2 regions of the Spirillospora sp. NPDC029432 genome follow, and region 1 is predicted to be linked to the other one. Evidence: riboswitches for the same ligand, from Rfam matches in the RefSeq annotation. Region 1 holds a riboswitch; the other holds the start of a gene.

Region 1 (3,397 bases):
GCGGGAATGATCGACACCTGCGCGCCCTCGGGCGTCGCGGTGTCGAGCCCGTCGGCGAACCGGACGTCCTCGTCGCCCACGTACACGTTCACGAAGCGCCGGATCTTGCCGTTGTCGTCCAGGACGCGGGCCGCGATCCCGGGGTGGTTGGCCTCCAGGTCGGCCACCACCGCGCGCAGCGTGGCGCCCTCGGCCTTCACCTCCGCCGCGCCGCCGGTCAGCGGCCGCAGGATCGTCGGGATCCGCACGGAAACGGTGCTCATGCTTCTCGCTCCAAGATGCTGGGTCGGTCGTACGGGCGGTTCGTTCAGGCGAGGCCGGCGGCCCGGAAGGCCTCCAGCGACGGCGCGATGTTCGCGCCCGGCGCCACGTGCGAGGAGACCGCGTCCAGGGTCTTGAGGCCGTCCCCGGAGTTGATGATCACGGTCTCGGCGGACGGGTCGAGCGCGCCGCCGTTCACCAGCTTGCGCAGGGTCGCCACGGTGACGCCGCCGGCCGTCTCGCCGAAGATGCCCTCCGTGCCGGCCAGCAGGCGGATGCCCTCGACCACTTCCTCGTCGGTGACGTCCTCCACCGCGCCGCCGGTGCGCCGGACGACGTCCAGCACGTACGGGCCGTCCGCCGGGTTCCCGATGGCCAGCGACTTGGCGATGGTGGCCGGCTTGACCGGCCGGACGACGTCGTGCCCGGCCTTGAACGCCGCCGACACCGGATCGCAGCCCGCGGCCTGCGCGCCGAACACCTTGTACGGCTTGTCCTCGACCAGGCCGAGCTTGATGAACTCCTGGAACGCCTTATCGATCTTCGTCAGCTGGGAGCCGGACGCGACCGGGATCACGATCTGGTCGGGCAGCCGCCAGCCGAGCTGCTCGGCGATCTCGTACCCGAGGGTCTTGGAGCCCTCGGCGTAGTACGGCCGGACGTTGACGTTCACGAACGCCCAGTCCTCCTGCTCGCCCGCGATCTCCGAGGCCAGCCGGTTGACGTCGTCGTAGTTGCCGTCCACGGTGACGAACGTGCCGCCGTACACCGCGGTCGTGATGATCTTCTGCTGCTCCAGGTCGGACGGCACGAACACCGCGCTGCGGATGCCCGCGCGCGCCGCGGCCGCCGCGACCGCGTTGGCGAGGTTGCCGGTGGACGGGCAGGCCAGCACCTTGAAGCCCAGCTCGCGCGCCGCGGCCAGCGCCACCGCGACCACGCGGTCCTTGAACGAGTGGGTCGGGTTGCCGCTGTCGTCCTTCACCCAGAGCCGTTCGAGGCCGAGCGACTCGGCGAGGTGGTCGGCCCGCACCAGGCGGGTCAGTCCCGGCTCGGTGTTGGGCGTGCCGGCGACCGACGCGGGCACCGGCAGGAGCCCGCGGTAGCGCCAGATGTTGCGCGGTCCCGCCTCGATGGAGGAACGGGTGACCCCCGCGAAGTCGTACGCGATCTCCAGGGGGCCGAAACACTCTTCGCAGGCGTAGAACGGGCCGAGCGGGCGGCTGTGGCCGCACTCGCGGCAGACCAGTGCGGTCGCGGGCCCGAGGTCGGGGGCGGGGTCGGGGGCGGTGCGGTGGGTGTCGTCGGCAGGCGTGATTGCCATGGAGCGAGGCCTTTCTCCCCATCTTTCCTGTGCCACCTTGGTCACAGGCCGGAGTTGGCACCATCTCCTGGCCGGCCTCGCAGGATCGCGAGCGCGTGAGCCAGGTGGTTGCCGGGGCTTCGTCGGGCCGGTCCCTCCACCCCTCTGGATGAGCGTTATTAAGTTGTCTACCGCACGAAGTATCGCGCTGTATGCGTGACTTTACATGATCTGACCGGTTGCCGGACAGCCGGGTCTCGCCGGTTGAGACGTTACCCAACCCCGCCCTTGATCATTCTTACGGGCTTGCCCCGTTCCGGGCGGGTTCCTAACGCCGCAGGTCAGGCGCCCGTACGGCACCGGAACGGGGACGGCGGAACGCGCCGCGCCGCGGGGGCCGGGGCTCCGGTCCGCTCTGCGTCGGATCCAGGAAGACGTGGCGGACGAGCGGCACGCGCTCCTGGAGGCGGCGGTCGATGTCGCCCGCGATGTCCTCGGCCTGGTCGGCGCTGATGGCGTCGGAGAAGTTGACCTTGGCGGCGACCAGGATGTCGTCGGGACCGAAGTGCATGGTGAACAGCTCCTCGACGCCGGTGACGCCGGCGGTGGCGGAGATCTCCCTACGGATCTCGCGCTGCACGTCCGGCGCCACGGACTGGCCGATCAGCAGGCTGCGGCTGTCGCGGCCGAGGGCGAACGCGACCACCACCAGAAGCAGGCCGATCATGACGGAGGCGAGGCCGTCCCAGAACGGGGACCCGGTGATCTCGCGCAGCGCCAGCCCGGCGGCGGCGAAGACGAGCCCGATCATCGCGGCGCTGTCCTCGAACAGGGCCGCCTTGAACGTGACGTCGGGCGTCTCTCGGACGTGCTCGACGAGGCCCTGGCCGTTGTCGCGGGTCTCGCGGCGGGCCTGCGTCCAGGCGCGCACCCAGGAGGTGCCCTCCAGCAGCGCGGCGATCCCGAGGACGGTGAACGCGAGCCAGACCTGCTCGCCGCCGCCGACCTCCTTGCCGGTGATCGTCAGGATCCCCTCGAAGATCGAGTAGCCGCCGCCCGCGACGAAGATCCCGAACGCGGCGAGCAGCGACCAGAAGTAGCGCTCGTTGCCGTACCCGAACGGGTGCCGGTGGTCGGGCGGGCGGGCGCTGCGCCGCAGCGAGGCGAGCAGGAAGCCCTGGTTGAGGGTGTCGGCGACCGAGTGGGCGCCCTCGGCCATCATCGCGCTCGATCCGGAGAGCACGCCCGCCACCAGCTTGGTGACCGCCAGGATCAGGTTGGCCGTCCCCGCCACGAGGACCGTCTTGGTGGTCTCGGCTCTGCTCATCCGCGCTCGGTACCCGCGGACCTCCCGGCTAACCGGGGCCGCGGATCCACGCGGTTCCACGGGGATTCACCCGGGTCACTTTGATGCGCCCCGATCCCAACTGAGACCCTGCCGGTATGAGCCAAGTGCTGCTGGCGTCCAACCGGGGTCCGGTGTCGTTCGCGCGGGCCGATGACGGCACGCTGACCATGCGGCGCGGGGCCGGCGGGCTGGTGTCCGGCCTGGCCGGGGTGACCGGCGCCGGCGGCGATCCGGGCGGCCGGGGCGTCGCGGCCGGGACCGTACCGGCCGGGGACGGGCACGCGGACGCCGCGCCCGAGGTGCTGTGGGTGTGCGCGGCCCTCGGCGACGCCGACCGGGAGGCGGCGCGGCGGGCCCCGGACGGGCGGCTGGACCTGGCCGGGCACGACATCGGCGGGTCCGCGGTGCGGATGCTCGACATCCCCGCGGCGACGTTCCACCGGGCGTACAACGCGGTGGCCAACTCGACGCTGTGGTTCGTCCAC
Region 2 (3,397 bases), on a different contig from region 1:
GCAGGCGCGCCTCGATCGGCAGCACGGCGCCGTCGGTGCCGGGCATGGGCACGTCGACGGCCAGCCACCACCGGGCGTCCGGCCAGGTCTCGGCCAGGTCGGTGAACCTGAGCCGCAGGTAGTGCCGGTACGCCGGGCCGAGGCAGTCGCGCATCGCGGCCGCCGAGGTGTAGGCCAGCACGTGCGTGCGGCCGTCCTCCTCCTGGACCGGCCAGCTCGGCCGCGCCTGGTCGGCGAGGACGTCGTCGGCCTGGGCGGGCGGTACGGGGATCACCAGCTCGCTGCCGGCGAGGAGGCGGAAGTACGCCTCCTGGTCTCCGCTCCGCACCGTCTCCTGCAGCCGGCGCTCGAGTTCCGACGTGGGTCGCCACGCGTCGGCCACGGTCGCCACCCCCTGTTTCATCCCGTGCCGCCTTCATCCCGGGTCCGCCGGGAAACCCGGCGGAGCCCATCCTGCCCGTCCCGGGCCCGGCGACCGGGCTCTTGACTTGCAAGTTACGGACCCGCCTACGCTACATGGGCGTACAGGGCCAAAGTGCCCCCACCGGCGGCCCGTCCACGAGGGGCACGGGATCGCGGCCCCTACCCGGCCCGCCGCTCGCCCGCCGTCGCGGCCAGCCGCCGGAGCGCGTCCAGCAGCCGGTCGACGTGCTCGTCCTCCGTCCCGACGCCGAAGCTCGCGCGCACCGCCGACTCCGCCGCCCGTCCGGCGCCGCCGAGCAGGTGCCGGACGAAGGGGTGCGCACAGAACTTGCCGTCCCGGACGCCGATGCCATAGGTCCCCGACAGGGTAAGGGCAGCGTCCCGCGCGTTCCAGCCGTCCACGACGAACGACAGGATTCCCACCCGGGGGACACCCTCGCCCCAGAGGGTGAGTTCGCGCACTCCGGGGATGCCGGCGACGCCTTCGCGCAGCCTGGCCAGCAGCCGCTCCTCGTGCCGGACGAGCGCGTCCCAGCCGGTTCCGGCCAGCGTCTCGCAGGCGGCGGCGACGGCCAGCGCGCCCAGCACGTTCGGGGTCCCGGCCTCGTGCCGCTGCTGCGCGTCGGCGGACCAGCGCGTCGCGTCGCCGCGTCCGGTGACCGACGCGCTCGCGCCGCCGCCCTTGAGGTACGGGTCCGCCGCGCGCAGCCAGTCGGACCGGCCGGCGAGCACGCCCGCCCCGAACGGCGCGTACAGCTTGTGCCCGGAGAACGCGACGTAGTCCAGGCCCAGCGCGCCCATGTCCAGCGGCCGGTGCGGGACGAGCTGCGCGGCGTCGACGGCGATGCGGGCGCCGTGCGCGCGGGCGGTCGCGGCCAGCTCGGCGATCGGCCAGATCTCGCCGGTGACGTTGGACGCGGCGGTGACGACCAGCAGCCGCGGCCCGGCCGGCGCCTCGCGGATCGCGCGGTCCGCGGCGGCGACGGCCTCCAGCGGGCTCGCGGGGGCGGGCAGCCGTACGGCGCGCTTCCACGGCAGCAGGGACGCGTGGTGCTCGGTCTCGAAGACGACGACGGTGGTGCCGGGCGGCGCGGCGTGCGCGAGGAGGTTCATCGCGTCGGTGGTGTTGCGGGTGAACACGACCGCGTCGCGCTTCCACGCGCCCAGGAAGCCGCGTACGGTCTCGCGCGCGTTCTCGTACGCCTCGGTGGTGACCTGCGAGGCGTACCCGGCGCCGCGGTGCACGCTGCTGTAGTACGGCAACGCGCGCGTGACGGCTTCCTGCACCGACTCCAGACAGGGCGCGCTCGCGGCGTAGTCGAAGTTGGCGTACGCGACGCTGCCGCCGCCGTCGAGCGGGACGGAGGCGTCCGCGCCGATCACGCGCGGAAGATCGCGCGGGGCGGTAGCGTCGGCGTTCCGCCGCGGCCGTACGGGCGCGGCCGCCGATGCGGCGACGGGCGCGGGACGGGTGGTGGTGAGCGTTGCGGTACCGGCGGGAGACATGCGGTGGCCCTCCTCGGGGATCCAGGGATCCCGTGCGGCCGGTGGCCGGCAGGAAGGCGGGATCCGCGCTTGCCGGAACGCGGTCGCGCCCGGCCAGGTCCTCACCCGGGGCACCCCATCGCGGACGAAGGGTTGCCGGCCAGCAAGCCGGGGCTTGACGCTGGCGCTCATGACCTAGTGCGGAATCATATGCCAAGACCGACGGGGACGAAATGGGAGGGTGCGATGCGACACGGGGCCGTCCGGGCGGTTCGGGTGCTCGCCGGGGGTGTGCTGGTGCTCGGCGCCTCCGGGCTGCTGACCGGCTGCGGGCTGCTGGGCGGGGACAACACCGACCAGATCTGCGCCGACACCAAGAAGGCGTTCCAGCAGTACATGACGCAGGTGCGGAGCGTCTCGGCGGCCGAGCCCGGGCAGTGGAGGCAGCCGACCGAGCAGCTGGCCGGCCGCGTCGACGGGCTGGCGGGCAAGGCCGAGGACGCCGCGCTGAAGAAGGCGCTGAAGGCCGAGGCGGACGGCCTGCGCAAGGCCGCCGCCGGCATCGGGACGGGCGACGCCGCCCAGCTGAACGGCGTGATGACCGGGACGCCGCAGCGCATCGGCAAGGCCTGCTCCTGACGCCGGGCCGCTGAAGAAGGGGAAGGGCCCGGCGATCACGCCGGGCCCTTCCCCTTTCCCTTCTCGCCTCCGTCACGGCCGGCGGCTCAGCCGTTGCCTCCGCCTCCGCCTCCGCCGTTGCCGCCACCGCCGTTGCCGGGCGGATCATCGTCGCCTCCGCCGCCGCCCGGATCGCCGGGCCCGGGGTCGTCCGGGTCCGGCGGCAGCGGGATCTCCGGCTCGTCGGGCCCGTCCCCGGGTGGCGGGTCGCTGGGCGTCTCCGGCCGGTCGGAGTCCGGCGGCCGCTGCGGCCCTGGCCGCGTCGGCGTCGCGTCCCCCGTCTGGCCCGGCTGGCGTCCGGCGTAGCCGCCCGGAGTGGACGACGGCGACCCGAACGACTCCGGCGACAGGTTCTCGATGTTGACCGCCTGCGACATGAAGCCGCGCCACATCTGCGCCGGGAGCTGCCCGCCGTACGAGCCGTACCCGGGGATGTTCAGCGGCTTGCCGTCGCTGCGGAACATCGCCACCGTCGTCGCCATCTGCGGGATGAACCCGTTGAACCAGATCGCGCGGCCCTCGTCGGTCGTACCGGTCTTGCCGGCCACGTCGCGGCCGTCGGGCAGCTGCGCGCCCGTACCGGTGCCGGCGCGGACCACCTGCGACATCGCGTACGAGGCGTCCCGCGCCACCTGTGGGCTGAAGACGCGCTCGCCCTTCTCGCTGAACTTCCGGGTGTGGTCCTCGCCGTCGGTGACCTGCTTCACCACGTACGGCTCGTGGTAGATCCCCTCGGACGCGAACGTCGCGTACACGCCCGCCTGCTGGATCGGGTGCGCCGACACGACGCCCAGCGGGAACGTGACCGCCG

The links. A riboswitch is a leader RNA that binds a small molecule or an ion and turns the genes downstream of it on or off. The one in region 1 is predicted to bind S-adenosylmethionine.
Region 2: linked by a shared signal. The riboswitch ahead of AB0881_RS04805 (aminotransferase class V-fold PLP-dependent enzyme) and the one ahead of thrC (threonine synthase) in region 1 are both predicted to bind S-adenosylmethionine.

Annotation. Positions count from the first base shown of each region.
Region 1 is NZ_JBEZWH010000102.1:9,772-13,168, forward strand. It holds gene AB0881_RS39375 (MoaD/ThiS family protein) at 1-263, opposite strand, end outside; gene thrC (threonine synthase) at 308-1,585, opposite strand; SAM riboswitch class I at 1,601-1,740, opposite strand; gene AB0881_RS39385 (cation diffusion facilitator family transporter) at 1,893-2,891, opposite strand; gene AB0881_RS39390 (trehalose-6-phosphate synthase) at 3,008-3,397, shown strand, end outside.
Region 2 is NZ_JBEZWH010000004.1:208,514-211,910, forward strand. It holds gene AB0881_RS04800 (SseB family protein) at 1-403, opposite strand, end outside; gene AB0881_RS04805 (aminotransferase class V-fold PLP-dependent enzyme) at 583-1,929, opposite strand; SAM riboswitch class IV at 1,990-2,104, opposite strand; gene AB0881_RS04810 (hypothetical protein) at 2,155-2,547, shown strand; gene AB0881_RS04815 (transglycosylase domain-containing protein) at 2,634-3,397, opposite strand, start outside.